3 regions of the Enterobacter sp. 6722112 genome follow, and region 2 is predicted to be linked to each of the others. Evidence: riboswitches for the same ligand, from Rfam matches in the RefSeq annotation. Region 2 holds a riboswitch; each other region holds the start of a gene.
The links. A riboswitch is a leader RNA that binds a small molecule or an ion and turns the genes downstream of it on or off. The one in region 2 is predicted to bind thiamine pyrophosphate.

Region 1: another riboswitch for thiamine pyrophosphate. It lies ahead of thiC (phosphomethylpyrimidine synthase ThiC); the one in region 2 lies ahead of thiB (thiamine ABC transporter substrate binding subunit).
Region 3: another riboswitch for thiamine pyrophosphate. It lies ahead of thiM (hydroxyethylthiazole kinase); the one in region 2 lies ahead of thiB (thiamine ABC transporter substrate binding subunit).

Annotation. Positions count from the first base shown of each region.
Region 1 covers NZ_JBZWGR010000007.1:4,664,935-4,672,997, forward strand. The annotation lists gene thiH (2-iminoacetate synthase ThiH) at 301-1,428, opposite strand; gene thiG (thiazole synthase) at 1,428-2,195, opposite strand; gene thiS (sulfur carrier protein ThiS) at 2,197-2,397, opposite strand; gene thiF (thiazole biosynthesis adenylyltransferase ThiF) at 2,381-3,136, opposite strand; gene thiE (thiamine phosphate synthase) at 3,123-3,764, opposite strand; gene thiC (phosphomethylpyrimidine synthase ThiC) at 3,764-5,659, opposite strand; TPP riboswitch at 5,739-5,848, opposite strand; gene AC4OVU_RS23850 (Rsd/AlgQ family anti-sigma factor) at 5,903-6,400, opposite strand; gene nudC (NAD(+) diphosphatase) at 6,496-7,269, shown strand; gene hemE (uroporphyrinogen decarboxylase) at 7,308-8,063, shown strand, end outside.
Region 2 covers NZ_JBZWGR010000007.1:539,025-547,087, reverse strand. The annotation lists gene leuC (3-isopropylmalate dehydratase large subunit) at 1-150, shown strand, start outside; gene leuD (3-isopropylmalate dehydratase small subunit) at 161-766, shown strand; gene AC4OVU_RS04180 (Hok/Gef family protein) at 858-1,010, opposite strand; gene AC4OVU_RS04175 (sugar efflux transporter) at 1,227-2,405, opposite strand; gene sgrT (glucose uptake inhibitor SgrT) at 2,527-2,679, opposite strand; gene sgrR (HTH-type transcriptional regulator SgrR) at 2,768-4,423, shown strand; TPP riboswitch at 4,460-4,560, shown strand; gene thiB (thiamine ABC transporter substrate binding subunit) at 4,592-5,575, shown strand; gene thiP (thiamine/thiamine pyrophosphate ABC transporter permease ThiP) at 5,551-7,161, shown strand; gene thiQ (thiamine ABC transporter ATP-binding protein ThiQ) at 7,145-7,846, shown strand.
Region 3 covers NZ_JBZWGR010000007.1:2,718,586-2,726,648, reverse strand. The annotation lists gene AC4OVU_RS14465 (uL22 family ribosomal protein) at 1-158, shown strand, start outside; gene AC4OVU_RS14460 (hypothetical protein) at 161-2,026, shown strand; gene AC4OVU_RS14455 (hypothetical protein) at 2,172-2,300, shown strand; gene AC4OVU_RS14450 (hypothetical protein) at 2,355-2,822, shown strand; TPP riboswitch at 3,053-3,150, shown strand; gene thiM (hydroxyethylthiazole kinase) at 3,186-3,956, shown strand; gene thiD (bifunctional hydroxymethylpyrimidine kinase/phosphomethylpyrimidine kinase) at 3,953-4,753, shown strand; gene AC4OVU_RS14435 (GntR family transcriptional regulator) at 4,796-5,542, shown strand; gene AC4OVU_RS14430 (PfkB family carbohydrate kinase) at 5,516-6,469, opposite strand; gene AC4OVU_RS14425 (ADP-ribosylglycohydrolase family protein) at 6,466-7,470, opposite strand; gene AC4OVU_RS14420 (nucleoside permease) at 7,467-8,063, opposite strand, start outside.

The DNA.
Region 1 (8,063 bases), 4.1 Mb from region 2:
TGTCGATACCCTCAGCATAGTCGCTGTCCGGTTGCTGGTAGTAAATTATACAGAAGGCGATTACCGACGAGATGATTTATCTTAAGCGTAGATAAGAAACGACGTATTTATTGTATCAATTGAATTTTGTTTAAGAGGCGGAGGGCAGGGCGAAACGAGGAAGAAGCATTTTCACCCTGGTCAGCGTCCGTTGCTGACGTGGTTAAGCATAAGAAAACCGGGCAGATCGCCTCAATCGCCCGGTTATGATCTTACGAGCCGCCTCGTAACCTTTTCGCATTTTTGCAGACAGTTTCAGCGCTAATGCGGGGCTCTTCCCAGCCAGCTATCCCAGTCTTTCCACACCGGCTGTAGCCCCTGTGCAGTCAGGGCTTCCGCCACCGCTTCGGGCCGTCGGCCGTCGTGCGGTGCAAACTGTTCCAGTTCCGGGTGATCGTCCGCGTAACCGCCCGGCTGCGTTTTGGAAAAGGCGCTGACGTTATTGATCGCCAGCGGGATCGCGCGATCGCGAAACGCGGGGGATTCACGCGTGGAGAGCGACAATTCCACTTCCGGCGCGAACAGGCGAAATGCACACAGGGTTTGCACCAGCTGGCGCTCATCCATCAGCGAGGCGGGTTCAACGCCTCCCGTACAGGGACGCAGCCGCGGGAAAGAGATGGAATAGCGGCTTTGCCAGTACTGCTGCTGTAGCCACAGCAGATGCTCCGCCACCATATAGCAGTCCACCCGCCAGCTGTCGGACAGACCGATAAGCGCGCCCAGCCCAATTTTATCGATACCGGCGCGCCCCAGCCTGTCCGGCGTTTCCAGCCGGAAGATGAAATCCTGCTTCTTCCCTTTCAGGTGATGCCGGGCATAGGTCGCCTCATGGTAGGTTTCCTGATAAACCATTACGCCGTCCAGCCCGAGGGTTTTCAGCTCCGCATATTCCTCCTGCGACAGAGGCTGCACTTCCATTTGCAACGAGGCAAATTCGCGGCGGATGGCTGGAAGATGCTGGCGAAAATAGTCCATCCCCACTTTGCCCTGATGTTCACCCGTCACCAGCAGGAGATGTTCAAAACCCATCTCACGAATAGCCGCACACTCGCGGGCGATCTCATGCTCATCCAGCGTTTTACGCTTAATACGGTTGCTCATGGAGAAACCACAGTAGGTGCAGTCGTTGGCGCACAGGTTAGAAAGATAGAGCGGCACGTAAAAGCTCACCGTGTTGCCAAAACGCTGGCGGGTGAGGCGTTGCGCGCGCTGGGCCATTGGTTCAAGGTACGCGCTGGCTGCCGGAGAAAGCAGGGCCATCAAATCCTCGCGCGTCAAATGTTTGGCTGTTAATGCCCGCTCTACGTCCGCAGAGGTTTTACTGTTGATGCGTAAGGCAATATCGTCCCAGTTAAGCTGACGCCAGCGATCGGTAAAGGTAGCCATCAGAGCGCCTCCAGAAAATCGGTCAGCGGGCTGGTGGCCTGCGCCTGAACACTGCGCGAGCCGGGGCCGGACTGCCGAGCCAGCAGACCGGACTCCACGGCAAGGCGGAACGCACGCGCCATCATCACCGGGTCGTCGGCCACCGCAATCGCGGTATTGACCAGCACCGCATCGGCCCCTATCTCCAGCGCCTGCGCGGCGTGACTGGGTACGCCGATGCCCGCATCCACCACCACGGGCACGGTCGCCTGCTCAATAATGATTTCCAGCATCGCGCGGGTCTCCAGCCCCTGGTTGGAGCCAATGGGGGCGCCCAGCGGCATTACGGCCGCGCAGCCGACCTCTTCCAGACGCTTACAGAGCACGGGGTCGGCACCACAGTAGGGCAGAACGGTGAATCCCTGCTGCACCAGCTTCTCTGCCGCTTTCAGGGTTTCGATCGGATCGGGCAACAGCCAGCGGGCGTCCGGATGAATTTCCAGCTTCAGCCAGCGGGTGCCGAGCGCTTCCCGCGCCAGTTGCGCAGCGAAAATTGCTTCCTCGGCCGTTTTCGCACCGGAGGTATTCGGTAAGAGCGTCACGCCTGCCTCCAGTAACGGCGCAAGTATGGCATCGTTGTGCTGACGCAGATCCACGCGCTTCATCGCCAGCGTCACCAGCTGGCTGCCGCTTTCACGAATGGCATCCACCATCAGTTGCGGGGAGGCGAATTTTCCGGTTCCGGTAAACAGATGTGAATCAAAGACTTTGTCGGCAATACGTAACATCTCAGCCCCCTGCGATAACCTGAAACAGCAGGATCTGGTCGCCCTCATTGACCTGCTGATGATCCCACCGCTCGCGCGGCAGAATCTGTTGATTGAGCGCCAGCGCCGTTCCCGGCTTCAGCTGGCGCAGCATGTCGAGCAGGGCGGCAACGGTGAGATCGTCGTCGCACGTCATCGGCTCATCGTTAAACAGAATGCGCATTGCGGCCTCCGCATACCGGGCAGTGGCTGGCACGGTTTAACGCCAGATGACGCCAGCCGCTGGAGCGGGCGTCGAACAGCCGCAGCGTGTTGCGTTCTGTCTCCATGCCGCTGAGCAACTTGATGGCCTCCAGCGCCTGAAGAGTACCCATCACGCCCACCACCGGGCCCAGAATGCCTGCCGTGCGGCAGTTACGCTCCGGTTCAGCCTCGTCCGGCCACAGGCAGCGGTAGCAGCCCTGTGCCCACGGCGGCGTAAGCACCATTATTTGCCCACCGAAACCGACCGCGCTGGCGGTGATCAGCGGCGTGTTCTGCGCAACACAGGCCGCGTTGATGGCCTGACGTGTCGCCATATTGTCCGTACAGTCCAGCACCACGTCGGCAAGGGCCACTTCGCGTTGCAGATCTTCCCCGCTCAGCCGCGTCTGGAGTGCGACCAGTTCGATATCGGGGTTAAGCTGGTTCAGCCGCTGGCGCGTAACGTGCGCTTTAGGCTGGTTGATATCTTCTGTCGTAAAGAGAATTTGCCGTTGCAGATTGCTGAGATGTACCTCGTCGTCATCGGCCAGCACCAGCGTGCCCACGCCCGCGCCGGCCAGATACAGCGCGGCGGGGGTGCCTAATCCGCCCAGACCGACAATCAGTACCCGGCTGGCGAGCAGCTTTTGCTGCCCCTCGATGGCGATATCCTCCAGCAGGATCTGGCGGCTGTAACGCATAAAATCACGATCTTTCATCACCTGCTCCTGCCAGTTGTAAAAGCTGCGCGGTGGCGGCCTGCCAGTCTGCCGCCTGGGTGATGGCGCTGACGACGGCGATACTGCCGACGCCGGTTTCCAGCACGGCGGGCGCACGTTCAAGGCTGATCCCGCCGATGGCGACGGTGGGGTAATCGGCAAGGCGCTTAACGTGGGCCGCCAGCTGCGTCAAACCCTGTGGAGCGGACGGCATCTGTTTGGTTTGCGTCGGGAAAACGTGCCCGAGCGCGATGTAAGAGGGGCGGGCCGCCAGCGCCACGTTGATCTCCATATCATCGTGGGTAGAAACGCCCAGCCGCAGACCGGCGTCACGGATCGCGTTGAGATCGGTCGTTTCCAGATCTTCCTGTCCCAGATGCACGCCGTACGCCTGGTGTTTAACCGCCAGCCGCCAGTAGTCGTTGATAAACAGGCGGGCGTGGTAGCGACGTCCCAGCGCGATAGCGGCGATCACGTCGGCCTCCACCTCTTCATCGCGTTTATCCTTGATGCGTAGCTGGAGGGTGCGAACGCCAGCTTCCAGCAGGCGGGCGATCCACGCCACGCTGTCCACCACCGGGTAAAGCCCTAAGCGGAAGGGGACAGGGGGGAAATCAGGCTGGTACATTATGCCTCCTCTTTTTTGAGGTAGATTTCGCCGCCTTTCGCGCGGAAGGTTTCCGACATGTCCGCCATGCCGACTTCAATGGTCTGCGCGGCGGCGTAATCGCGTACTTCCTGGCTGATTTTCATCGAGCAGAATTTAGGTCCGCACATGGAGCAGAAGTGCGCAACTTTGCCCGATTCCTGCGGCAGGGTTTCGTCGTGATAGGCGCGGGCGGTGAACGGATCGAGGGCCAGGTTAAACTGGTCTTCCCAGCGGAATTCAAAGCGCGCTTTGGACATGGCGTTGTCGCGAATTTGCGCGCCCGGATGGCCTTTCGCCAGATCCGCCGCGTGGGCGGCAATCTTGTAGGTGATCAGCCCCTGCTTCACGTCCTCTTTGTTTGGCAGCCCGAGGTGCTCTTTCGGCGTCACGTAGCAGAGCATGGCGCAGCCGAACCAGCCGATCATCGCCGCGCCAATGCCTGACGTGAAGTGGTCGTAGCCCGGCGCAATATCGGTGGTCAACGGCCCCAGGGTGTAGAACGGTGCTTCGTGGCAGTGCTCCAGCTCCTCGGTCATGTTGCGACGGATCATCTGCATCGGCACATGGCCCGGGCCTTCAATCATCACCTGCACGTCGTACTCCCAGGCGATTTTGGTCAGCTCGCCCAGCGTGTGCAGCTCGGCAAACTGCGCCTCGTCGTTAGCATCGCGGATGGAGCCAGGACGCAGGCCGTCGCCCAGCGACAGGGAGACGTCGTACGCGGCGCAAATTTCGCAGATTTCGCGGAAGTGTTCGTAGAGGAAGTTTTCCTGATGATGGGAAAGGCACCATTTCGCCATAATCGAACCGCCGCGTGAGACGATACCGGTCAGACGTTTCGCCGTCATCGGCACGTAGCGCAGCAGCACGCCCGCGTGGATGGTGAAGTAGTCCACGCCCTGCTCGGCCTGCTCCAGCAGCGTGTCGCGGAACGCTTCCCAGGTGAGGTTTTCGGCGATGCCGTTGACCTTCTCCAGCGCCTGATAAATCGGGACGGTGCCAATCGGCACCGGGCTGTTACGCAGGATCCACTCGCGGGTTTCGTGAATATAGCGGCCCGTGGAAAGGTCCATCACCGTGTCCGCGCCCCAGCGCGTCGACCAGACCAGCTTTTCCACCTCTTCTTCGATGGATGACGTCACCGCTGAGTTGCCGATGTTGGCGTTGACCTTCACCAGGAAGTTGCGGCCGATAATCATCGGCTCGGATTCCGGGTGGTTGATGTTGGCGGGGATAATGGCGCGCCCGGCGGCCACTTCGTCACGCACAAATTCCGGCGTGATGTTTTCCGGCAGGCGAGCGCCAAACCCTTCACCAGGATGCTGGTGGCGCAGCACTTCGCTGCGGATGCGCTCGCGGCCCATGTTTTCGCGGATGGCGATGAACTCCATCTCCGGCGTGACGATACCCTGGCGCGCGTAGTGCAGCTGGGTGACGCATTTGCCCGCTTTAGCGCGTTTCGGCGTCAGCAGGCCGGTAAAGCGCAGCTCGTCCAGACCGTCGTCGGCCAGGCGCGCGTTGGTATACGCCGAGCTGCGCACGCTCAGTTCTTCGCAGTCGTTACGGGCGTCAATCCACGGCTGGCGCAGTTTTGCCAGACCCTGCTGTACGTTGATAGCAACAGAAGGGTCGCCGTACGGGCCGGAAGTGTCATACACCGGCACGGCTTCGTTGTCTTCAAACTGCGGGTTTTCTTTGCTGCCGCCGATAAGCGTCGGGCTGAGCTGGATTTCGCGCATCGGCACGCGGATATCAGCCTGTGAACCGGTGATGTAGATGCGCGTTGAGTTCGGGAAAGCGGTGCCTTCCAGGGTGTCGATGAAGCGTTGTGCGTGTTCGCGCTGTTCGCGGCGGGTCAGTTTTGTTGTAGACATAGCTCATTCCAGATGTGAAGGACATGGCTTGTCAGACGACGGATGAAGCAAGAGAAGATCGCCTCAGGGGCGATACAACAGCAGTGTGACTCTTGTTCCCTTCGCAGGTATTAACCTGATCAGGTTCCGCGGATCCCGAATTAACGGTCTCAGCCCGTGCTTTCACACTGGGCACTCCGACAAGAAAAATCCCCCTCGTGAGAGGGGCGAATGGTTGTAAATTACTCGTTAACGATTAAGAACTCAAGCAGGGCGCGCAACGTTATCGCTGGTGCTGATATTCAGGTTGTTGTCCAGCACGAGGGCGATGAGCTTGTCTTCCAGCGTGAATCGCTCTTCCAGCGCTTCGCCAAGGTCGGAAAGCGCCTGCTGAAACTCAAGATAGTTATCGTGATCGATAGCGTTCTCTAGCGTGGAATCGTAGTAGTCCATGATCTGCTGGGTGTTGGCTTCCAGCAGCGGACAGAGTTTGCTGGCCGCTAAATACGGCGTTGTCCCTTCCATTTCGCGGATAATGCGTTCATAAAGATTGAAATGGCCGTCGGAGAGGTAGTCGACCAGGCTCTGACAAAAGTCGTCCAGCGCTTTTTCATTCAGCCGCATAAAGGATTCTTTGCCAGGCTTAAGACCAACCAGATTGTAATACGCCACGAGTAGATGCTTGCGCACAAGTAGCCAGCGATCCACCAGGGTGTTACTTCCTCCAACGCGCTCAGTCAGGCTTTCCAGCTGGTTTAACATGGTCGACTCCATAAGGTTTAGAATGGGATCTGCTTATCCAAAATGTAACCACAATGCTAACAACATGTCAGTGAAGCGAAGGTAGTGCAATAGATATGGATCGTATTATTGAAAAATCAGATCTGGGTTGGTGGATCGTCAGTCACGAACAAAAATTATGGCTGCCCGGTGGGGAGATACCCTACGGCGCGGCAGACATCTTCGATCTCGTCGGGCAACCTGCGCTGCGGATCGGCGAGTGGCAGGGCGATCCGGTATGGTTGATCCAACAGGCTCGTCGTCAGGATATGGGATCCGTTCGTCAGGTGTTGGATCTGGACGTCGGCCTGTTCCAGCTGGCGGGGCGCGGCGTGCAGCTGGCGGAGTTTTATCGCTCGCACAAATACTGCGGCTACTGCGGCCATACCATGCACCCGAGCAAAACCGAGTGGGCAATGCTCTGCGGCCACTGCCGTGAACGCTACTACCCGCAAATCGCACCGTGCATCATTGTCGCCATCCGCCGTGATGATTCCATCCTGCTGGCGCAACATACCCGTCATCGCAACGGCATTCACACCGTCCTTGCCGGGTTCGTGGAAGTCGGCGAAACGCTGGAACAGGCGGTGGCGCGCGAGGTGATGGAGGAGAGCGGCATTAAGGTGAAAAACCTGCGCTATGTGACGTCGCAGCCGTGGCCGTTCCCGATGTCCCTGATGACCGCGTTTATGGCGGAATACGACAGCGGCGAGATTGTTATCGATCAGAAAGAGCTGCTGGAGGCGAACTGGTATCGCTACGACGATTTACCGCTGCTGCCCCCACCGGGAACGGTGGCGCGTCGCCTGATAGAAGATACCGTGGCAATGTGTCGGGCCGAGTATGAGTAGTGTTACACTGACGGACTGACGCAATAAGGAACTGCAAAATGACCGAACTGAAGAACGATCGTTATCTGCGTGCGCTGCTGCGCCAGCCCGTTGATGTCACCCCGGTGTGGATGATGCGCCAGGCGGGACGCTATCTGCCAGAGTACAAAGCCACGCGCGCGCAGGCAGGCGATTTTATGTCGCTGTGCAAAAACGCCGAGCTGGCCTGTGAAGTGACGCTCCAGCCGCTGCGCCGCTTCCCGCTCGATGCCGCCATTCTTTTTTCGGACATTCTCACCATTCCGGATGCGATGGGCCTTGGGCTCTATTTCGAAACCGGAGAAGGCCCGCGTTTTACCTCTCCGATCAAAAGCAAAGCCGACGTTGATAAGCTGCCGATCCCCGATCCTGAAGGCGAGCTGGGCTATGTGATGAACGCCGTGCGCACCATTCGCCGCGAACTGAAAGGCGACGTGCCGCTGATTGGCTTCTCCGGTAGTCCGTGGACGCTGGCCACCTACATGGTGGAAGGCGGCAGCAGCAAAGCCTTTACCGTCATCAAAAAGATGATGTACGCCGAGCCGCTGGCCCTGCATGCCCTGCTCGACAAGCTGGCGAAGAGCGTCACGCTCTATCTCAACGCGCAGATTAAAGCGGGCGCGCAGTCGGTGATGATTTTCGACACCTGGGGCGGCGTGCTGACCGGACGTGATTATCAGCAGTTCTCCCTGTACTACATGCACAAAATTGTCGATGGCCTGCTGCGTGAAAACGAAGGCCGTCGCGTGCCGGTGACGCTGTTTACCAAAGGCGGC
Region 2 (8,063 bases):
CTGAATCCGGGCGAGCGCTGTGCCTCCACCAGCAACCGTAACTTTGAAGGCCGTCAGGGCCGCGGTGGGCGCACCCACCTGGTCAGCCCGGCAATGGCCGCCGCTGCGGCAGTCACCGGTCATTTCGCCGATATTCGCAGCCTGAAATAAGGAGACAATCATGGCAGAGAAATTTACCCAACATACGGGCCGGGTTGTCCCTCTGGACGCCGCTAACGTCGATACTGACGCGATCATTCCTAAGCAGTTTTTGCAGAAAGTGACGCGCACGGGTTTTGGTGCGCATCTGTTCAACGACTGGCGTTTCCTCGACGATAAAGGCGAAGTGCCGAACCCGGAATTCGTCCTGAACTTTCCGGAATACAAAGGGGCTTCCATTCTGCTGGCGCGGGAAAACTTTGGCTGCGGATCGTCGCGTGAACATGCGCCCTGGGCATTAACCGACTACGGCTTTAAGGTGGTTATCGCCCCGAGCTTCGCGGATATCTTCTACGGCAACAGCTTCAACAACCAGCTGCTGCCGGTGACGCTGAGTGACGAACAGGTCGATGAACTGTTTGCGCTGGTGCAGGCGAATCCGGGGATTTCGTTTGAGGTGGATCTGGAAGCGGAAGTGGTGAAAGCCGGGGATAAGATCTACAGCTTCAGCATTGATGCGTTCCGCCGCCACTGCATGCTGAACGGTCTGGATAGCATTGGCCTGACGCTGCAACACGAAGAGGCTATCTCCGCTTACGAGAAAAAACAGCCTGCGTTTATGGGTTAAAGGCAATGGCCCGCAGGGCGCGGGCCATTGATAAGGGTGCGTTGAGGCTCAACCACTCTGGAGTGGCGGGGAAAACTCCCCGCCAATACTGCTAACGTTTTGCTTCGTAAGCCAACACTGCCGCCAGCTCTGTTTTCTCCTGTCTGAAGTGCAGCTCACACAGCGAGTCGCGCACCATCCAGGTGAAGATCAACAGCGTCGTACAGATCAGAAACAAACCTAACAGCAGAGTACGTTTTGGCATTCCAGCCTCCTTATTGCTTTTCGGCAATGAAGAGACTAACCTCGCAATGTTGGTTGTGAAGTTGGTCTCCCCATCAGTTTTTTGATGTGGGACTCTCCACTGTTTGCCTCTTGCGAAAGCCTGAGGCAAACAGCCTCAAGCACCCGTCACGCACTCTATGCGCCTTCTCTGCGCCTGTCAGAAAATCGTTTCATTTCGTGAAGCCGCCTTCCAGAATCAAACGTCTTTTACCCGGCACGTCAGCATCAGCGTGACGAGCGAAATCGCTGCGATCACCCAGTACACGGATGCATGCCCATAGCTTTGCGACAGCGCCCCCTGAATCACCCCTGCCAGAATCACGCCGGTAGAGATACTGTTGGTAAACAGCGTGGTCGCGGAGCCTGCGCGCCCCGGCATTAAATCCTGGAACCAGAGCATGCCTATCCCGGCAACGATTCCGATAAACACCGCGTTAAACAGCTGTAACGCCAGCAAGGCTTCACGCGAATGGAACAGGATCAGCCCCGCGTAGAACAGTACCCCGGCCGCCACGGCGACGACCATCATCCGACGCTTTCCGAAACGTTTGACGTAGTAACCCGCCAGAATCATCGCCGGGATCTCCAGCCCGGCAGCGGTGCCCATCAGAATACCCGCGAGCTTGTCGGGCAGTCCCAGATCGCTGCTGATCCACAGCGGCATATCAATAATGTACATGGTGTTGCAGGTCCACATCAGCGTGGAGGCGATAAACAACATGCGGACGTTTTTATCCTGCCAGCCGCTCACCTGCGTGATGGGCTTGTCCGTCACCTGCTCTACGCGCGCCACCGATGGCAGCGCAAAGGCTATCAGCGCCAGGCTGATGACAAAAATCCCCGCCGCGATGGAAAACATGGTGGTGAAGCCGTAGTTCAGCGCCAGCATAAACGCCAGCGGCGGACCGATGACCCACGCGAGAGAGAGCTGCGCACGCATCACCGAGCTGAACATCACCACTTCCCTCGCCGAGCTGTCGGCGTACTCCCGGGCCAGGGCGAACAGTTGCGGCATGGCGGTGTTCGCCAGAGAGGCCAGCAGCACGCCGCAGGTAATGAGCGTCAGGTAATGGCGGTTGAAGGCAAACAGCAGCGCGTTGCCCACGGCCATGGCGCAACAAAAGAGGATCAGCTTGCGGCGATCGCCCTGGCTGTCGGATCGTTTCGCCAGCCACAGGCTGACGAGGATCCCGGCAATGGCGTTGACGGTGTAGAACAGGCCCACCCAAAACGGCTGCGCCCCCACCTCGCGGCTGAGAAACAGGCTCAGCGTCGGCGCCTGAAGCGCGCCGGCCACGCCCATCATGAAGGCCACCAGCATAAAAGCGGCGTACACGCCATTCAGGCGTCGCCCCATCGTCATCAACCAGAGCATGCGCAAGTCCTTATGAAAGCGAATCGAAATTGGGTGGAATAGTAAACGAAAAAAGCCAGCAAAAAACATTTTGCTGGCGGGTGATTAGCACCAATACTCAGTCACACATGATCGAGGCGAGTTAGCGAGAAGAGGTCGATTTCGTAACGTCCCACTGCATCAGATCTTCCAGTATTCTCAGTCGCTGCTCTGCGCACTGGCGGGCCAGCCAGGACACTCCCTTTGTCGCTGAAAAATAGTGCTGATAAAACTGACGTGCGGTAGACCTCTTCATAATTTACCTCCTCGCTTCATCGATAAGGATTATTGGCTTAATATAGGGATTAATAAATTGCTGATTTTTTGTCAGGAGTTCCCCTTTTATGCCTTCCGGTCGTCTGCAACAACAATTTATCCGCCTCTGGCAGTGCTGCGAGGGGCAATCGCAGGAGACCACGCTGAACGAGCTGGCCGAGCTCCTCAACTGCTCCCGGCGTCATATGCGCACGCTCCTTAATACCATGCAGCAGCAGGGCTGGCTAAACTGGGAGGCCGAAGCCGGACGCGGCAAGCGTTCGCGCCTGACTTTCCTTTATACCGGCCTGGCGTTACAGCAACAGCGAGCGGAGGATCTGCTGGAGCAGGACCGCATCGATCAGCTGGTCCAGCTGGTGGGCGACAAAGCCGCCGTGCGCCAGATGCTGGTCTCGCATCTGGGACGCAGCTTTCGTCAGGGACGCCACATTCTGCGGGTACTTTACTACCGCCCAATGAAAAATCTGTTGCCCGGTACGGCGTTACGTCGCTCTGAAACCCACATGGCCCGGCAGATATTCAGCGGTCTGACGCGGATAAATGAGGAAAACGGGGAACTGGAAGCGGATATTGCCCATCACTGGCAACAGGTGTCTCCGCTGCACTGGCGCTTCTTTCTACGCCCCGGCATTCATTTCCACCATGGACGCGAGCTGGAGATGCGCGACGTTATCGCCTCTTTAGAGCGCGCCCGCACGCTGCCGCTCTATTCGCATATCGCACGGATCCACTCTCCAACGGCCTGGACGCTGGATATTGAGCTTTCGCAGCCGGACAAATGGCTTCCGTGGCTTCTGGGCTACGTGCCATCAATGATCCTGCCTGCCGAGTGGCGATCCCTGAACAATTTTTCCAGCCAGCCGATTGGTACGGGCCCCTACTCCGTTTCACGGAACAACAGTAATCAACTGAAGATCCGCGCCTTTGATGATTACTTTGGCTATAGGGCGTTGATCGACGAAGTGAACGTCTGGGTGTTACCGGATCTCAACGAAGAGCTGAGCGCAGGCCTGACCCTGGAAGGGCCAACAGCCGGTGAAAAGGCGTTCGAAAGCCGCCTGGAGGAGGGCTGCTACTACCTGCTCTTTGATAGCCGCAGCCATCGCGGGGCAAACCACGACGTCCGCAGGTGGATAAGCCATATTCTGGCGCCCGCTAACCTGATTTATCACGCAGAGGAGCAATACCAGACCTGGTGGTTCCCGGCCTATGGCCTGCTCCCACGCTGGCACCATGCGCAGCCCGTCCGCAGCGAAAAGCCTGCCGGACTGGAGACCATCACCCTCAGCTACTATCGCGACCACATTGAGCACCGTTTTCTGGCGAGGATCATGAGCACGCTGCTGGCAGCCGAAGGCGTGACGCTGGCGATACAGGAAGTCGATTATGATGAATGGCATCGCGGAGACGTCATCAGCGATATCTGGCTCAACAGCGCGAATTTTACGCTGCCGCTGGATTTCTCGCTCTTTTCTCACCTGTACGAGGTGCCCCTGATTCAGCACTGTATCAACCGGGACTGGCAGCAGGACGCCGCGCGGTGGCGGGCGGGAGAAATGGATCTGGCCGCCTGGTGTCAGGAATTACTGACCGGGCAGACGATCGTACCGCTGATTCACCACTGGCTGCTGATCCAGGGGCAGCGCAGCATGCGCGGTCTGCGGATGAATACCCTCGGCTGGTTTGATTTTAAATCCGCCTGGTTTGCGCCGCCGGAGCCATAACGCTTTCGTAATATTCACCAAATCATTACAATAGCGCCGTTCTCAACGGGGTGCTGCATCACTGATGTGCGCTGAGATAATACCCGTCGAACCTGATCCGGATAACGCCGGCGAAGGGATTTGAGGCTGTCTCTCAAAATCCTTTGCCACTCAACCCTGAGGTGCAAAGTGTTAAAAAACGTTCTTCCTCTGCTGGCGCTGGTTGCGCTGCCTGTTTTTGCTAAGCCTGTTCTGACGGTCTACACCTACGACTCCTTCTCCGCCGACTGGGCCCCCGGCCCGGTGGTAAAAAAAGCCTTTGAAGCCGACTGCAACTGCGAGCTGAAATTCGTGGCGCTGGAAGATGGCGTCTCGCTGCTCAACCGTCTGCGCATGGAAGGCAAAAACAGCAAAGCCGACGTGGTGCTCGGGCTGGATAACAACCTGCTGGAAGCCGCCACCCAAACCAGACTGTTCGCCAAAAGCGGCGTGGCGGCAGATGCCGTCAACGTACCGGGCGGCTGGAAAAACGACACCTTCGTTCCCTTTGATTACGGCTACTTTGCGTTTGTCTACGATAAAAACAAGCTGAAGAATCCGCCCAAAAGCCTGAAAGAGCTGGTCGAAAGTGACCAGAAATGGCGCGTAATTTATGAAGATCCGCGTACCAGCACGCCGGGTCTGGGGCTGCTATTGTGGATGCAGAAAGTCTACGGGGATAAAACGCCGGAAGCGTGGCAGAAGCTGGCCGCGAAAACCGTTACCGTCACCAAAGGCTGGAGCGAAGCCTACGGCCTGTTCCTGAAAGGCGAAAGCGATCTGGTGCTGAGCTACACTACCTCTCCGGCCTACCACATTATCGCCGAGAAGAAGGATAACTACGCCGCCGCGAACTTTGCTGAAGGGCATTATTTGCAGGTGGAAGTAGCCGCCCGCACCGCCGCGAGCAAACAGCCGGAGCTTGCCGAAAAATTCCTGAAATTTATGGTCTCCCCGGCATTCCAGAATGCTATTCCGACAGGAAACTGGATGTACCCGGTCACTGACGTTGCGCTGCCGGCAGGCTTTGAGCAGCTAAACAAGCCGCAAACCTCACTGGAATTTACGCCGCAGCAGGTTGCCGCCCAGCGCGCCGCATGGATTAGTGAATGGCAACGCGCCGTCAGCCGCTGATCCCCGGCTGGTTAGTTCCCGGGCTGCTCGCCGCCATACTGATGGTGGTCGTCAGCCTGGGTGCATTCCTTGCGCTGTGGTTTAACGCGCCAGAGAGCGATCTGCTCGCCCTCTGGCACGACAGCTATCTCTGGCACGTCATCCGTTTCTCCTTCTGGCAGGCGTTTCTCTCCGCGCTGCTGTCGACGATCCCGGCCATTTTCCTTGCACGCGCCCTCTATCGCAGACGTTTCCCCGGCAGGCTTGCCCTGCTGCGGCTGTGCGCGATGACGCTGATCCTGCCCGTGCTGGTGGCGGTGTTCGGCATTCTGAGCGTCTACGGTCGACAGGGCTGGCTGGCATCCCTCTTCAACCTGCTTGGTCTGGAATGGACCTTCTCCCCTTACGGCCTGAAAGGCATTCTGCTGGCGCATATTTTTTTCAATATGCCGATGGCGACGCGCCTCTTTTTACAGGCGCTGGAAAACATTCCCGGTGAGCAGCGTCAGATTGCCGCCCAGCTTGGCATGCGCGGCTGGTCGTTCTTCCGCTTTGTCGAATGGCCGTGGCTGCGACGCCAGATTGCCCCGGTGGCCGCGCTAATCTTTATGCTCTGCTTCGCCAGCTTCGCGACCGTGCTTTCTCTCGGCGGCGGGCCGCAGGCCACCACCATTGAGCTGGCGATCTATCAGGCCTTAAGTTACGACTACGATCCGGGCCGCGCCGCGCTGCTGGCGATGGTGCAGATGGTCTGCTGCCTGGCGCTGGTGTTACTCAGCCAGCGGCTGAGTAAAGCGATCCCCACAGGCAGCAATCACTTGACAGGCTGGCGCGATCCGCAGGACAGCCTGCACAGCCGCGTCGCGGATTTTATGCTGATCGCGCTGGCCCTCCTGCTTCTGCTGCCCCCGCTGCTGGCCGTTATCGTTGATGGCCTGAATCGCAATGTGTTGTCGGTACTGCAACAGCCTGTCCTGTGGCAGACGACGTGGACCTCATTGCGCATCGCGCTGGCAGCCGGGCTGCTGTGCGTGATCCTGACCATGATGCTGCTCTGGAGCAGCCGCGAGCTGTACGCGCGTCATGCCTGTAAAGCCGGACACGCGCTGGAACTGACGGGTATGCTGATCCTGGCGATGCCGGGTATTGTGCTGGCGACCGGATTCTTTTTACTGTTCAACAGCACCATCGGCCTGCCGGAAAGCGCCGACGGCATCGTCATTTTTACCAACGCGCTGATGGCTATCCCTTACGCGCTCAAGGTGCTGGAAAACCCGATGCGCGACGTCAACAGCCGCTACAGTTTGCTGTGTCAGTCGCTGGGCATGCAGGGCTGGAAGCGTCTGAAGGTGGTCGAACTGCGCGCGCTAAAGCGTCCGCTGGCTCAGGCGCTGGCGTTTGCCTGCGTGCTGTCGATTGGCGATTTTGGCGTTGTGGCCCTCTTTGGCAACGAGGATTTCCGCACGCTGCCGTTCTGGCTTTATCAGCAAATTGGCTCCTATCGTAGCCAGGACGGCGCCGTCACGGCACTTTTACTGCTGGTGCTGTGCTTTGCGTTATTTACCGTTATCGAAAAACTTCCGGGGCGTGATGTTAAAACTGACTGATGTAACCTGGCTTTATGAGCACCTGCCAATGCGTTTTACCCTCTCCGTTCGTCAGGGAGAGCGAATCGCAGTGCTTGGCCCCAGCGGGGCCGGAAAAAGTACCCTGCTCAATCTGATTGCCGGTTTTTTGCAGCCTGCCAGCGGGTCGATCGTCATTGATAATGGCGAATATACCTACGCTCCGCCGGCTAAGCGCCCGGTGTCGATGCTGTTTCAGGAAAACAATCTGTTCAATCATCTTACGGTGTGGCAGAACATCGCGCTGGGTATGGATCCGGGGTTAAAACTCAGTGTTGCGCAGCGTCAGACGCTGGAGGCGATCGCCGAACAAATGGGCCTGGCTGCGTTTATCAACAGACTACCGGGTGAGCTTTCCGGCGGCCAGCGCCAGCGCGTGGCGCTGGCACGCTGTCTGGTGCGCAAGCAGCCGCTGCTGCTGCTCGACGAACCCTTTTCGGCGCTCGACCCGGCCCTGCGTCAGGAGATGCTCTCACTGGTTGAGGAGGTTTGCGAGCGCGAGCAACTGACGATGCTGATGGTTTCGCATAGCATCGAAGATGCCGCACGCATCGCGCCGCGATCGGTGGTGATCGCGGAGGGACGTATTTTGTGGGATGGGGAAACAGAAGAACTTCTGAGTGGTAAGGCGGGGGCATCTTCACTTTTAGGTATTCGTGCGGTCTGATGCCCTCACCCTGGTCCTCTCCCACAGGGAGAGGGATCCCCAGTAATTTGAAAGCAAAAGCGATAACGTTGCCTTCAGAATAACTGAGGGCTTTCAGCGATGCCCTGGTCCGGCTGTAAATCGCTGAGGCGTTTCCTGTAGGCCGGGGCGAGGCGCAGGGATGCGCCGAGAGGGCGGGCTTTACAGGGATGTTACTTCCGCCCGTCCCCGATAAGCC
Region 3 (8,063 bases), 2.2 Mb from region 2:
AACTAAATGATACAAACGCAGAGCAACTACTGAATTTAGCAGCCGTATCGAGAGCACTTGATGTGAGCTATTCACATTTAAGACAACTTATTTTCAAGGGAATGAGCGTATCAGATGCGCTTAATTATCTTGTGAACGAAAAGAAAGGCGGTGAATAATCATGCTTGAGATCCACACAAGTTCTATCGTAAACACGGTACGTTTTCAAGTTTCGAAAGAGGACATTGCAGAGGCGAAGAAAGCCGCTGATGATCTTCAACGCCATTTTTCTAAGATTAAAGACCCGAAAATTCGTTTTCAGAATCAAAAGAAAAACAGGCAGAAAGCTCGTAAACAAGCCGATGATGCGAAGTTTAATAGCTCTCCTAAGAATACGGCTGAAATGAAAGCGCAGCGTACAGCAGAGAAGCAGAAAGCCAGGGATGAAAAGGCCAATCTGAAAGCGAAGCAGCAGCTACAGAAACGACAGGAAACAGCCGAGCTAAAATTTCGCCATGTAGGGCTACAAGTTTCAGGAATTAAAGGTAAATACGGGCTTGATCCTAAGTCTCAGTATGAAGCGTTACGTTTCATTCAGAAGCAAACAGAGGCTTTTGCTCAAGGTAACATCACAAGCCAGCGTATGAACGCTACTATTCGTGAGCGTGTAACCCTGTTACGCAGAGAAGCCGCACAGCAAGCGAAAGTGACACAGGCACAGCGTACCCAGTATGCCGCAGCAGCCACTAAGCTAAAGGCTCAGAAGGGCGGGAATGCTCCTATCGTCGGTGGTGGGGTATTAGGAAGCCTTGCGTTAACGGCTGGCTCCCTCGGAGTGGGGCAGCGAATTGTTGACAAAGGGAATGAAAATCTTGACCTGGTGCGACAGTCGGCTCTTGTTAAGACAAATCCTAATGCAATCAAGACAATGGTAGCCTGGGGGCAGCAACATGGGGTTGACTCAGCTAATACATCTAAAGCCGTTGATAATATGAAAGATGTTCGTGAACGCCTCGCCATGACTGTTAACGATGCTCAAATGAAGAATGGCGAATGGAAGGGTGGGGATGGTGGCATTACGTCGATAATGAACAAATTCGGATGGAGTAAGGATCAGATTTCCAAGTTCCAAGATTCACCACTGGATTTCGTTCAAGCTACGGTGAATGAAGGGCAACGCCGTGGTATGTCACAGGCTCAGATTGGTACGTTGATCGAGAGTTTAGGTGATGACCTGATGCACTACACAGATATGTTCATGAATAACGGAGCTGACTATAACAAGACGCTGAAACAGCTTGTGGAAAGCGGTCAGACGCTGAACGACGAGCAGGTAAAACAGACGCTTGCATATGGTGATCTGAGTGTAGCGATGGGTAATCTGATGAATGGATTAGACAATCAGTTGTTTACAGGCTGGATGAAAGGCTTTGCCGATGGGGGCGACGATCTGGTAAGGAACACCAAAATTATCACCGAAGCGGCGGGAATGCTTGGAGAGGGCTTAGGCAATCTCTCGAAAGAAATCACTGGGCTTGTGGGTGAGATTTCCAATGTTGTGAGTGATATCAATAAAGGGCTGAAAGAACGTTTCCCTCAATGGTTCACTGATAGCGATAAGCCAGCGGCCCAGGCTCTCTACGATGGTGCTGTTACAGGCAGTGCCAACAGTGCTGCCGATTGGGTGCAGGACAAGACAGGGTTTAGTACCCGTAGTGTCGGTCATGCTGTTAAAGGTTGGTTAGGAATAGATGATCAGCCTACAGGGACAGCGGTAGAACAGTACGGCCTGAATGGTGATTCTCTGCGAGGGGGAGCGCTTCGTGATTCTGCTATATCATCCCTAACCAGCACCAATAGTGCGCCATCGTACAACCTTGCACCTGTATTCAATCTAAATCTTGAAGCGTCTGTTCCGCTCACTATCGCCAGCGATAGCTCAAGATTGAGCGATTACATTGATTTCCAGGCGAGAGCTTCTCAAGCCAGCTTTGCACAGTCGCTAACGCTGCAAATGTCGTCCGGTCAATCGTCTACAGGTGGGTGATATAAGGTACTATTCCGCTATATGTTGTATGGTATTTTGTGATCTGTGTGCATATATTGTGCTTTTTCTTTGACGCCGCTTCGCTTATTACCTACTATTAAAAAGGTAAAGTCGTTCTATCCTTCATTCCAGATGAGGTGTTTTCATGACTAAACAAAAGGTAGTTCGTGATGCGGGTACTGGTCAGTTTGTAAAGCCGGAAGAGGCTAAGAAACGTCCAGGGACAACTGTTACGGAAACTGTAAAAATCCCCTCTAAAAAAGGGAAAAAGTAAAAACATCTCAAAGCGCTCATTTGTAGCGCTTTTTCTATTTCTGGAGATCTTTTGATGGAAAGTCATAACTTTGAAAGGCTAAAAGAACATATCTTATCGTTATCTGTTTCAAAAAACTTCGAAGTTGCCAAAACAGAGTGGAGTCTACATTCGATAGAAGTTTCTGAAGAAATGGATTCCTGTCCCTGTGGTCAGGATATCAAAGAGCATTGCTATATTGAAAATAATAAAAATGGCAATACCACGTATGTTGGCAATGTTTGTATAAATAGATTTTTGAATATTTCAACTGGCACTTTATTCGATGGGTTGAAGAGGATTAAAAAAGATATTTATGCTAATCCCAATCTCGCATTGATTGAATATGCAAATAGCAAAGGGTATTTGTTCGACAAAGATTATGATTTTCTTATTGGAACTATGAAAAAGAGAAACCTCAGTGATAAACAGAGGCAGTGGAAGGAAAAAATAAACAATCGCATACTTAGAGAAGTTGTTGTTAAGAACCGTACAGCAAGATGAGTATTCTGTTTAGCACCCTCGATTCGAAAACAATGAAAACCAGCACATTCTATAAAGAGTGTAAGAAATAAGGGGCTTGCGCCCCTTTTTGCTGTCTGGGGTGGGGGTCAAAATGGGGGTCAAATTAGGGGTTATGCTTATTTTCAAGTTGTAGATGCGATGACCGGAAAGGCGGGGCTTGCATCAGTAAGCCACTTCCCCTAAGCTGGCAAAAAGTATAGAGATTCAATCTTCATGACTCGGGGTGCCCTTCATCAAAGAAGGCTGAGAAATACCCGTACCACCTGATCTGGATAATGCCAGCGTAGGGAAGTCAGATGCCTACCCGGTCATCGCTTCTTCACGCACGGCAGGAGCGAAATCATGCAGCCTGACCTGCTAGACTCACACGTTTTACATCAATTCCGAACCCGTTCCCCGCTCACGCACTGTATGACCAACGATGTCGTGCAGACCTTCACCGCCAACGTTTTGCTCGCGCTGGGTGCTTCCCCGGCAATGGTGATCGAAGCCGAGGAAGCGGAACAGTTTGCCGCGCTTGCCGATGCTCTGCTCATCAACGTGGGTACACTCACCGCGCCGCGCGCCCAGTCGATGCGTCGGGCCATTGAGAGCGCGGTAGCCGCGGGTACGCCCTGGGTTCTGGATCCGGTTGCGGTTGGCGCGCTGGCGTACCGCACCCGATTTTGCCAGCAAATATTGTCCCTTAAACCTGCGGCCATTCGTGGAAACGCCTCCGAAATCCTCGCCCTTGCCGGAATGAGTGCGGGCGGGCGCGGGGTTGATTCCACCGATACGGCGGCGAGCGCGTTGACCGCTGCGCAGACGCTCGCCCGCCAGACCCACGCCGTTGTGGTCGTCACAGGAGAAGTGGATCACATCACTGATGGTCAGCGAACCCGTACGGTCGCGGGCGGCGACCCGCTGATGACCCGCGTGGTGGGAACAGGCTGTGCGCTCTCGGCGGTCGTCGCCGCCTGCTGTTCGCTGCCTGGCGACAGGCTTGATAATGCGACGGCAGCCTGCGGCTTTATGAAGCGCGCAGGGGCAGCTGCACTGACTCACAGCCGGGGCCCCGGCAGCTTTGCCCCGGCGTTTCTGGATGCGCTTTACGCGCTGGAGGAGCTGGTATGACACGCATTAATGCCCTGACTATTGCGGGAACCGATCCCAGCGGCGGAGCGGGGATCCAGGCAGACCTGAAAACCTTCTCTGCGCTCGGCGCTTACGGATGCTCGGTTATCACCGCGCTGGTGGCGCAAAACACGCGCGGTGTACAGTCGGTATATCGTATTGAGCCGGATTTTGTCGCCGCACAGCTGGATTCGGTATTCAGCGATGTACGCATCGACACCACCAAAATCGGCATGCTTGCAGAGGCGGACATTGTTGAAGCGGTCGCTGAACGTCTCAAACGTTATCAGATAAAAAACGTGGTGCTCGATACCGTGATGCTGGCCAAAAGCGGCGATCCGTTGCTCTCCGCCTCTGCCGTCGACACCCTGCGTAAAAAGCTGCTGCCGCAGGTGGCGCTGATCACGCCAAACCTCCCTGAAGCCGCCGCGCTGCTGGATGCGTCACACGCGCAAAACGAACGTGAGATGAAAGAGCAGGGCAATGCGCTGCTGGCGATGGGATGCAGCGCGGTGCTGATGAAAGGCGGTCATCTTGATGATGCAGAAAGCCCGGACTGGCTCTTCACCCGCGATGGCGCGCAACGTTTCACCGCCCCGCGGGTACAGACCAAAAACACCCACGGCACGGGATGTACGCTCTCGGCGGCGCTGGCGGCGCTGCGTCCCCGAAACGCGAACTGGGCGGATACGGTGCAGGAGGCGAAGATCTGGCTCTCGTGCGCGCTGGCAAAAGCCGATTCTCTGGAAGTGGGTCACGGTATTGGGCCGGTTCACCATTTTCATGCATGGTGGTAAGCCGTATACTGGCATAAAACCTTATGCCAGAGAAAAACAGAGATGGAACAAGCGCATACCCGGTTAATTGCTCAACTCAAGGAACGAATTGCCGCACCGGACAACACGCCGTTGTACCTGAAATTTGCCGAAACGGTTAAAAACGCGGTACGCAGCGGCGTGCTCGCGCACGGTAATATTTTGCCGGGCGAGCGCGATCTGAGCCAGCTGGCCGGTGTGTCGCGCATTACGGTGCGTAAAGCGATGCAGGCGCTGGAAGAGGCCGGCGTCGTCACCCGCGCGCGTGGATACGGTACGCAAATCAACAATATCTTTGAATATTCGCTAAAAGAGGCGCGCGGGTTTTCTCAGCAGGTGGTGCTGCGGGGCAAAACGCCCAACACGCTGTGGGTTAATAAACGCGTCGTGAAATGTCCGGAGGAGATCGCCCGCCACCTTTCCCTTGCGCCGGACAGCGATGTATTTCTGCTTAAGCGCATCCGCTACGTGGATGACGATGCGGTATCAATAGAGGAGTCCTGGGTACCGGTAGGGTTAATCCCCAATCCGGACGACATCGGCGTCTCGCTTTATGATTACTTCCGCAGCCAGAATATCTTTCCGCAGCGCACCCGTTCCCGCGTCAGCGCCCGGATGCCGGACAGCGAGTTTCAGGCGCATATCAAGATGGACGATAAGATACCGGTGCTGGTGATCAAGCAAGTCGCGCTCGATCAACAGCACCGGCCAATTGAGTACAGCATCAGCTACTGCCGCAGCGACCTATACGTCTTTGTGTGCGAGGAGTAGGGCCTCGCGCGTGGGGGCGCAGTCGCCACCGCGATGGCTGACTACCCAGGCGGCTACGGCATTGCCAAGCTGCACCGCCTCTGGCAGTGACCATCCCGCGGCCAGCCCGGCAAGGGTACCTCCCGCATGGCTGTCACCCGCGCCGATGGTATCGACCACGGTAGCAGGAAACGCCGGAACGTGTCCGGAAGCGTCACCGTCGTACCAGACCGCCCCGTCTTTATCATGGCGTACGATCAGCGCAGCGCCAAACCTCTGCTGCCACCGTGTGCCGAGCTCTTCCACGTTTACGCCAAGCCATTCGGCGGCAAGTTCCGCCTCCTGACGATTGAGCGAGACGATTGGTTTGCAGGCCATGATCCGCGCCATCAGCGGGTCGGGAATATCCGCGATGCGCGGACCGAAATCGATAAAGAGCGTCGCATCCTGAAGACTTTCCAGCCAGGCCGTCAGCAGCTCACCGCTGGGGGACGCCAGCTGGTAGCCGGACAAAGAGATCAGGCTCCCTGCCGGCACGCTTAACCCGTCCAGCCAGCGCTGCTGCCACTGGTTCTCCACGCCGCTAAACGACATAAAGGTCCGTTCACCGTCAGGCTCCACCAGCGCCAGGCACCAGCCGTTATCGCCCGTTTCCGCTTCCACGGCGCTGTGCAGATCCTGCTTCGCCATGGCGTTACGGATAATATCGGCCCACACGCCGTGGCCGACGGGAAGGGCGTTTTGCGCAGCAATGCCGAGCCGCTTCAGGGCGATGGCGATATTCAGCGCGCAGCCGCCAATATTCACTCCCTGTTGCTTCAGCTCGATATCACACCCGCGCCAGGGCAGGGCGTAGGCGTCGGCAATCACGTCGATGACCGCCGCGCCGAGTACCGTTACGGGGCGCGTGGCGTGAAGGGTTTCGAGACGGCGGGCAAAAGCACTCATACGCCCTCCCTTTGCTCCCGGAAGTGCAGCAGTTTTTCGCAGTAGTGGCCGAAATCGAGCCGGTTTACGGCATCAAGTTCGTTTTTGAGTGCCGGATCAATGGCCTGTACACCGTGCAGCGCGCCGCAGATGGCCGTTGCCATCGCGCCGATAGTGTCAGTATCACCGCCCAGGTTGGCGCATAACACCGCGCAGCGGTTCGGATCGGTACCCGCGAGTTCGACCATCGCAATCGCCGCCGGAACGGACTCAAGGGTGCTCGTGCCCGCGCCAATAAGCTGATAGATCTGCTCGCTGGCGGACTCGGTACCGTTGGCTTCGCGCACGGTTTTCAGGGCCAGCTCAATACGAGCGGAAAGCGATGCGCTGAAGGTGGTCGTGTTCGCCTCCTGCGCCGCACGGGCAATACCCGGCAGGGCATCGGCGATGTGATGCCAGCGTTCGCCGTCGATAGCGCGTGAAACCGCCCAGGCGATCACCACCGCACCGGCGATGGCGAGATCCGATTTATGGGTCGGGCTGGAGGCTAACGCAACCTGTTCCACAAAGTGCGCCAGACGCGTGGCTGGCAGGAGGCATCCCAGCGGGGAGGCGCGCATCGCCGCCCCGTTGGTGACGCCGTTGTTTTCCAGCTGGCTCACCGGCTTGCCGTCACGGATGGCGTTCAGGGCAATTTTGGAGGTCGGGCCGAGCACATTCTTATTGAACGCGTCAAAATCCAGCGCCCAGTCCAGAATATGCTTACCGATAACGTCAGGGTTAATTTCCCCGTCGCATTCGATAATCGCGTCGGCCAGGCACAGCGCCATCGACGTATCATCCGTAAATTCGGCCTGCTTAAAGTAACAGGCGGCATTATTCTCAGCCGGGCCGGGTAAGAAACGGTCGATCCAGCCGAAGTGTGCTTTCACCCTCTTACGCGGCCACAGCTCCGACGGCATCCCCATCGCATCCCCTAACGCCTGCCCGTAAAGAGCACCGAGAATACGGTCTTGTTTCATTTAACTTCCCCTCGTGTCAGCGCGGTATCGCCATCAACCACCTCAATTGCGGTGATCTCTTTATCCGATTCGCGGAAAAACAGCATAAACAGTACGGCAATCACCACAATCATGATTGCACCAAACGTCCACATTCCGGCCCAGTTGAAGGTCAGCCCATTCACCGGCTCTTTATATGCGAACATTTTTTCCATCATCACGCCGCCGAGACGGTAACCCAGCAGGCTACCAAAGCCCTGACAGCACAGCGTGATCAAGCCCTGCGCCGCGTTGCGCATGTGCACTGGCGCTTTTTTATCCACGTAGATGTACGCGGTGACGTAATAGAAGTCATAGCTTACGCCGTGCAGCAGAATACCGAGGAACAGCAGGGCGTAGGTGAAGTATTGCTCGGCGCCGCCGTAAACAAAGAAACCGTAGCGAATGGCGGCGGTGATCAGGCCCAGCAGCAAGACCTTCTTAATACCAAAGCGTTTGGTAAAGAATGGCAGAGCGAGCATGAAGAAGATTTCAGAGAACTGGCCGAGGGTCATCCAGCCGGTGGCGTTTTTCATCCCCACTTCGGTGAGATAGCCGTTGGCAAAGATATAGTA